Linked DNA regions of Simiduia agarivorans SA1 = DSM 21679. Each later gene encodes a partner of the first gene's protein in a complex. Links are inferred from orthologs where the notes say so. Each region holds a gene or a part of one and is shown in the gene's direction. Other genes may lie near its edges. The genes, in order: uvrD and uvrB.

Region 1 (3,300 bases):
CCACTGGCGCCAAAGCCGAAAAATTCCACCCGGTTAGCTTTGCACAGGGCGTTTACGGCGCGGTCGAGTACTTCGGCGTTCAATGAGTCGCGCACTTTCAATAAGGTATCTACGGTAGAGTCGAAAACCTTGTGGGAATAGTCGGCGACCGAATCGTCATCGGTCACTGCGATCTGGCCAAAACTAGGACTGGCGGCCAACTGTTGGGCCAGGTTGAGTTTGAAGTCCTGGAACCCTTCGCAGCCAATGGCGCGACAAAAGCGTACCACCGTGGGTTCGCTGACTTCTGCCTGCTTGGCCAGATCCACGATGCGCATGTGAATAATATCGGCAGGTCGGCTCAGAACAAACTCGGCCACTTTGCGTTCCGATTTTCGCATCGTTAAGATAGCATCACTGATTTTTTGCGTCATCAACGCGGGCTTCATAGTGAATTCCCTGTAAAATTATTCGATCTGGCGCGATCATCGCCTAAGTATTCTGTTTTTTCGCGTGTCGGTGACTTGCGTACCGGCTTTATTGTATCTGGTTATGTAGTAAAAACATCAGTTTTCTGTAGTTTTGCTACATCTTTATTGATTTGGTGTACATGGACGTTTCCCGTCTACTCGATGATCTCAATGACGCGCAGCGCGAAGCCGTATCGGCTGACCCCTGCAATCAACTCATTCTGGCGGGCGCCGGCTCGGGCAAGACCCGGGTGCTGGTGCACCGGATTGCCTGGCTGATAGAAGTGGAGCAGATATCGCCGGCCTCGGTGATGGCAGTTACCTTTACCAATAAGGCTGCGCGGGAAATGCGCGCCCGGTTGGAACAACTGCTGGGCCTGAACCCACGTGCCATGTGGGTAGGCACCTTTCATGGCCTTTGCCACCGGTTGTTGTCCATGCACAACCAAGAGGCCAGATTGCCCCAAAATTTCCAGATTCTGGACTCCGATGATCAGGTCAGGTTGATCAAGCGCATCATCAACGAATTGAATCTGGATGAAAAACAGTGGCCCGCGAAACAGGCCGCCTGGTGGATTAATGGCCAGAAAGATGAAGGCCGTCGCGCCGCTCACATCGACGATGGTGGCGATCTGTACATGAAAACCCATCTGGCGATCTATCATCGCTACGAGGCCGCCTGCCAGTCTGCCGGGCTGGTGGATTTTGGCGAATTGCTGTTGCGCGCGTTGGAATTGCTGCGCGATACCCCGGCCCTGTTGCGCCATTACCAACAACGTTTTCCCTTTATTCTGGTCGACGAGTTTCAGGATACCAACGCGGTGCAATATGCCTGGTTGCGGGTACTTGCCGGAAAAAGCGCCTGTGTCACTGCGGTGGGTGATGATGACCAGTCTATCTATGGCTGGCGCGGTGCGCGTATTGAAAACATCCAGCATTTTGATCGGGATTTTGCCAACACCAAAACGATCCGGTTGGAACAAAATTACCGCTCTACTGCCAATATCCTGAATGCCGCCAATGCGGTCATTGGCAATAACCACGGCAGATTGGGAAAAGAGTTGTGGACTGCTGGCGACGAAGGCGAAAAAATCGCGCTCTATGCCGCCTACAACGAGCAGGACGAAGCGCGGTTTATTACCGAGCGTATCGAGCAATGGCATGGCCAGCCCAATGCCAGATTGGATCAGGTGGCCATCCTGTATCGCTCCAACGCCCAGTCCCGGGTGCTGGAAGAGGCGCTTTTGCGCGAGCGCATTCCCTATCGCATCTACGGCGGCCAACGATTCTACGAGCGGTTAGAAATCAAAAACGCATTGGGTTATCTGCGATTGATCAATAATCCGGAAGATGACACAGCGTTCGAGCGGGTAATCAATACACCTACGCGAGGCATCGGGGAGAAATCGGTGGATGCCATTCGCCAGTTCGCCCGTGCCGAAGGCTGTTCGCTGTGGCAGGCCGCTAGCAAAATGGTTGAACAGAAAGTACTGGCGGCGCGAGCCCGTTCAGCGGTAGAGGCTTTCCAGTTGCTGGTCACTGAGCTGCAGCAAAGCACGGTTGAGCTGCCCTTAGGGGAAATGGTCGATAAGGTCATCAAAGGCACTGGATTGCTGGATTTTCACCGCAACGAAAAAGGCGAGAAAGGTCAGGCCCGGGTGGAAAACTTGCAGGAACTGACTAACGCCTGTGGCAGCTTCCGGGGAGAAGACGAAAATCTGACCGAGCTGGCTGAATTCCTAGCGTCGGCAGCACTCGATGCAGGCGAACAACAGGCAGATGAGTTCGAAGACGCCGTGCAATTGATGACATTGCATTCAGCCAAGGGGCTGGAATTTCCCTTGGTTTTTCTGGCCGGCATGGAGGAAAACCTGTTTCCCCACAAAATGTCGGCGGAGGAGCCAGGCAGGTTGGAAGAGGAGCGCCGGTTGGCCTACGTGGGTATCACGCGGGCCATGGAGAAGCTTTATCTGACCTATGCCGAATCCCGTCGTATGTACGGCCAGGAAAATTACAACCCGCTATCGCGCTTTGTGCGGGAAATACCCAATGACTTATTGGAAGAGGTGCGCATAAAAGCCAGCTTCAGCCGGCCCGTGAGTTTTGATCGGGAGGCACCCGCGGGTCGCGCGCCATTGCCGGATGCAGTGTCGGAATCCGGTTTATCGTTGGGGCAATTGGTGGCACACCCCATGTTTGGTGAAGGTGTGATTACCGACTTTGAAGGCCAGGGGCACAATGCCAGAGTCAGGGTCAATTTTGCCGATGCCGGCAGCAAGCTTCTGGTGTTACGGCTCGCCAAACTCGAACCCCTGTGAATAATAAAAAACCGGAAACCACTATGGAAAAAACCCATTCAAAATGGACTACGCTCGTCATCGTGCTGTTAACGGCGCTTTGCGTCGGGCTGTTTTACGCACAGGTATTCAGTAAGCCCGTTGCAAAAATTCAAGCGGTTCAATCGGGTGAGCAGCAAGCGCAGTATCATTGGCGTATGGTCACCACCTGGCCGAAAAATTTTCCTGGCCTCGGTAATGCACCGGAAAATTTCGCACGCTGGGTGCGCGAGGCCAGTAATGGCCGGATCAATATCACCGTGTACGGAGCCAATGAATTAGTGCCCGCATTGGGCGTATTCGATGCGGTCAGCTCCGGCAGTGTCGAACTGGGTCACGGGGCGGGCTATTACTGGAAAGGCAAAATTCCGGCGGCGCCTTTTTTTACCTCTGTGCCCTTTGGCATGAATGCACAGGAAATGAATGGCTGGCTGCATTACGGTAATGGTGGCAAGTTGTGGCGCGAAGCCTATGCGCCGTTTAATTTGTTGCCGTTAGCGGGCGGCAATACCGGT
Region 2 (3,262 bases), 2.5 Mb from region 1 along the record:
CGGGTTGTGACCATCGGGCACCGTGTAGTAGAAGGGGACAAAACGGCCTTCTGCGCGCGCGCGGTGGATCTGGGCGCGCAGCTGTGCCGGGTCTGGCCCTTCCGCATCCATATCCACGCTGTAGATTCTGGCTTGTTGACACAGACCAGCCCGGGCCAGAAATCCAGCATAGGTCGGGGCGTCGGTGATGTAGCCTATTTTTTCCCCGGCCCGTTCGAACAAGGAGCACAAGAGGTTGATGCCGCCGGTGGAGCCGATGGTGGGGATGCAGCTGTCGGGGTCGATGCTGGCGTTGAAATCGCGACCATAGACCTCGGCAAAGCGCTCGCGGGCAATCCTCGGGCCAAGCGTATCCGTATAGCCGTAGAGTGGCCGCATCACGTCCCGCAAGCTGGTGTCCTGGGCCAGATGGTCAAACCAGGCCTTGCTGCGCGCAATGTAATCCGTGGGGTCTGTGACCTCCGGGTGCGGGTAGCCTGCGCCCAGGTGATGCAGTTGCAGGCCTTTTTCGGCGGCGAGTTTGGCCAGTTTGGGCAATGCCGCCGCCATTTTACGGGTGACACTGACGGGCTGGGCGACGAGGTGAGGCGCTTTCATCGGGGGTATCCTTGTGGCTTTGCGGTATTGTCGCGTGCGGCTTGGCCGACTACAAGGAGGCCGGGGCTGAATTTGTTATGATGCGCTCTGGTGAATCGGGATATAGATGATGAAGCAGTTCGAGGTACACAGCGCGTTCGCGCCGGCTGGCGATCAACCCAATGCAATTGCGGCCCTGGTCAAGGGGTTGGAAGCGGGCTTGAGTCACCAGACCTTGTTGGGTGTTACCGGCTCGGGAAAAACGTTCACCATTGCCAATGTGATCGCCGCGTTGCAAAAGCCCACCATGATCATGGCGCCGAATAAAACGCTGGCTGCACAACTCTATGGCGAGTTCAAGGAGTTCTTTCCCAATAATGCGGTGGAGTACTTCGTGTCTTACTACGATTACTATCAGCCGGAAGCCTACGTACCGTCGTCTGATACGTTTATTGAAAAAGACGCATCCATCAACGAACACATTGAGCAAATGCGGCTATCTGCCACCAAAGCGCTGATGGAGCGGCGCGATGCCATTGTGGTCGCCACTGTCTCGGCGATCTATGGTCTGGGTGATCCGGATGCCTACCTGAAAATGGTGATTCACCTGGATCGCGGCGACCCGATGAATCAGCGCACCTTACTGCGTCGATTGGCCGAGCTGCAGTACACGCGCAACGACGCGGCGTTTCACCGAGCCACCTACCGCGTGCGCGGCGAGGTAGTGGATATTTTCCCCGCCGATGCCGACGATCTGGCTGTGCGGGTGGAATTATTCGACGATGAAATTGAACAAATCAGCCTGTTTGATCCGCTCACCGGGCGGGTGCAATCGAAAGTACCGCGATTCACTATTTACCCGAAATCTCACTACGTCACCCCGCGCGAACGCGTGCTGGAAGCGGTAGAGCAGATCAAGGCGGATCTGGCTGAACGATTGACGTTTTTACGCAATGAAAACCAGCTGGTTGCCGCTGAACGGCTGGAGCAGCGCACCCGTTACGATATTGAAATGATGGTGGAGCTGGGTTACTGCAACGGCATTGAAAACTATTCGCGCTATTTGTCCGGGCGGGAGCCTGGCATGGCACCGCCCACCTTGTTCGATTACCTGCCGGCCGATGCTTTGCTGGTGGTGGATGAATCTCATGTGGCAGTGCCACAGATCGGGGGTATGTACCGCGGCGATCGGTCGCGCAAAGAAACCTTGGTGGAATACGGTTTTCGACTGCCATCGGCGCTGGATAACCGGCCCATGCGCTTTGATGAATGGGAAAAACTCGCGCCCCAGACGATATTTGTTTCCGCCACACCCGGAGACTACGAAAAGCAGCATGCCGGTCAGACAGTGGAGCAGGTGGTGCGTCCCACTGGTCTCGTGGATCCGGTGGTGGAGGTGCGCCCGGCCGGCAGCCAGGTGGATGATGCGCTGTCGCAGATTCGGCAACGCGTCGGCGCCGGCGACCGGGTATTGATTACCGTGCTGACCAAACGCATGGCCGAAGACCTGACCGATTATTTACAGGAGCACGGTGTCAGGGTGCGTTATCTGCATTCCGATATCGACACGGTCGAGCGCATGGAAATCATCCGCGACCTGCGCCTGGGCGAATTTGACGTGTTGGTGGGAATCAACCTGTTGCGTGAAGGTTTGGATATGCCAGAGGTATCATTGGTACTGATCATGGATGCCGATAAAGAGGGTTTCCTGCGTTCGGACCGTTCCTTGATCCAGACCATCGGGCGCGCGGCCCGCAACTTGAACGGCAAGGCGATTTTGTATGCGGACAAAATCACTGGCTCCATGCAGCGCGCGATTGACGAAACGGATCGCCGGCGGGAAAAGCAGTTGGCGCACAATGAAAAGCACGGCATTACCCCGGTAGGGGTTAAAAAATCCATCGCCGATATTCTGGAAGCCGGGCAGGCACCTGGTAAGAAAAAACGTCAGAAAGTGGCCGAAAAACCTGCCGATTACGCATTGGCTGAGGGCGAAGATATTTGGAAAACCATTGCTGAGCTGGAGCAAAAAATGTTTCAGCATGCCAAGGATCTGGAGTTTGAGCAGGCGGCACAATTGCGCGATGCGATTCACAAGCTCAAAGCTCGCGCCTGACGCGAGCGTGAGCTGTGGTTAGTAAAGCTCGACGACTACTCTGAAGCCAACATCGTTATAGGCTTTGCTGGCATCGCGGCCTTCCCGGTGATGGACGGTAATATCTTTGGCGGAGTCCTTCATGGATCCGCCGCGCACGCTGCGCAAATCACATTGGGCTAATTTAACTGCACTGGCGTCCCTGGGGGCGCTCAGATAATGATTCTGGAAACAATCCTCAACCCATTCTGCCACGTTGCCGGCGGTGTCATGCACACCAAATGCATTGGGGTTGTAACTGCCAACCGGTGCTGTTTTGGTGGTAAACAAGCCGGCGTAATCACTTTGGCAGCCGTTGCGGCAGTTTGCACGCTTTTTGGCGTCGCCGGTCCACCAGTAATCGCCTTCACTGTTGGCGCGCGCCAGAAACTCCCATTCAGCCTCGGTGGGCAAGCGGTATTTCTTTCCGGTGGATTCAGACAGCCATTGCGTGTACGCGCGCGCCTGCTCCCAGCTGACATTGATGACCGGTCGGCTGCCTCGTCCCCAGCGTTCATCGTCGGGTTGCCCCAGATTATTGGCACTGAGGAA

The links.
Region 2: the proteins of uvrD (region 1) and uvrB are in contact, whole or in part, in a crystal structure (PDB 7EGT), measured with the Thermus thermophilus proteins. The link is inferred for Simiduia agarivorans SA1 = DSM 21679 from one-to-one orthologs. Residues at the interface, in WP_096412145.1 of Thermus thermophilus: His654, Arg656, Phe657, Gln666, Asp668, Glu669, Lys680, Arg681, Leu682, Ser683, Lys685, Tyr686, Ala687; in WP_096411307.1 of Thermus thermophilus: Glu23, Leu25, Arg26, Asp27, Gly28, Glu29, Arg30, Phe31, Arg55, Glu326, Asp327, Phe328, Glu379, Ser382, Gln383, His398, Gly400, Arg401.

What each region holds. Positions count from the first base shown.
Region 1 is NC_018868.3:2,771,267-2,774,566, forward strand. Bases 200-3,178 are described here. They hold uvrD (DNA helicase II), read left to right. Parts: upstream 200-589; coding sequence 590-2,767; downstream 2,768-3,178. Other genes in these bases: M5M_RS12315 (MurR/RpiR family transcriptional regulator), read right to left, coding at 200-428; M5M_RS12325 (TRAP transporter substrate-binding protein), read left to right, coding at 2,791-3,178. Outside these bases: more of M5M_RS12315, read right to left, coding at 1-199; more of M5M_RS12325, read left to right, coding at 3,179-3,300. UniProt on the Escherichia coli protein: A helicase with DNA-dependent ATPase activity. Unwinds DNA duplexes with 3'-5' polarity. Translocates on single-stranded DNA with 3'-5' polarity. Initiates unwinding more efficiently from a nicked substrate than double-stranded DNA.
Region 2 is NC_018868.3:231,844-235,105, forward strand. What follows is about bases 257-3,197. They hold uvrB (excinuclease ABC subunit UvrB), read left to right. Parts: upstream 257-703; coding sequence 704-2,692; downstream 2,693-3,197. Other genes in these bases: M5M_RS01070 (pyridoxal phosphate-dependent aminotransferase), read right to left, coding at 257-597; M5M_RS19235 (bifunctional serine/threonine-protein kinase/formylglycine-generating enzyme family protein), read right to left, coding at 2,711-3,197. In the rest of the region: more of M5M_RS01070, read right to left, coding at 1-256; more of M5M_RS19235, read right to left, coding at 3,198-3,262. UniProt on the Escherichia coli protein: The UvrABC repair system catalyzes the recognition and processing of DNA lesions. A damage recognition complex composed of 2 UvrA and 2 UvrB subunits scans DNA for abnormalities.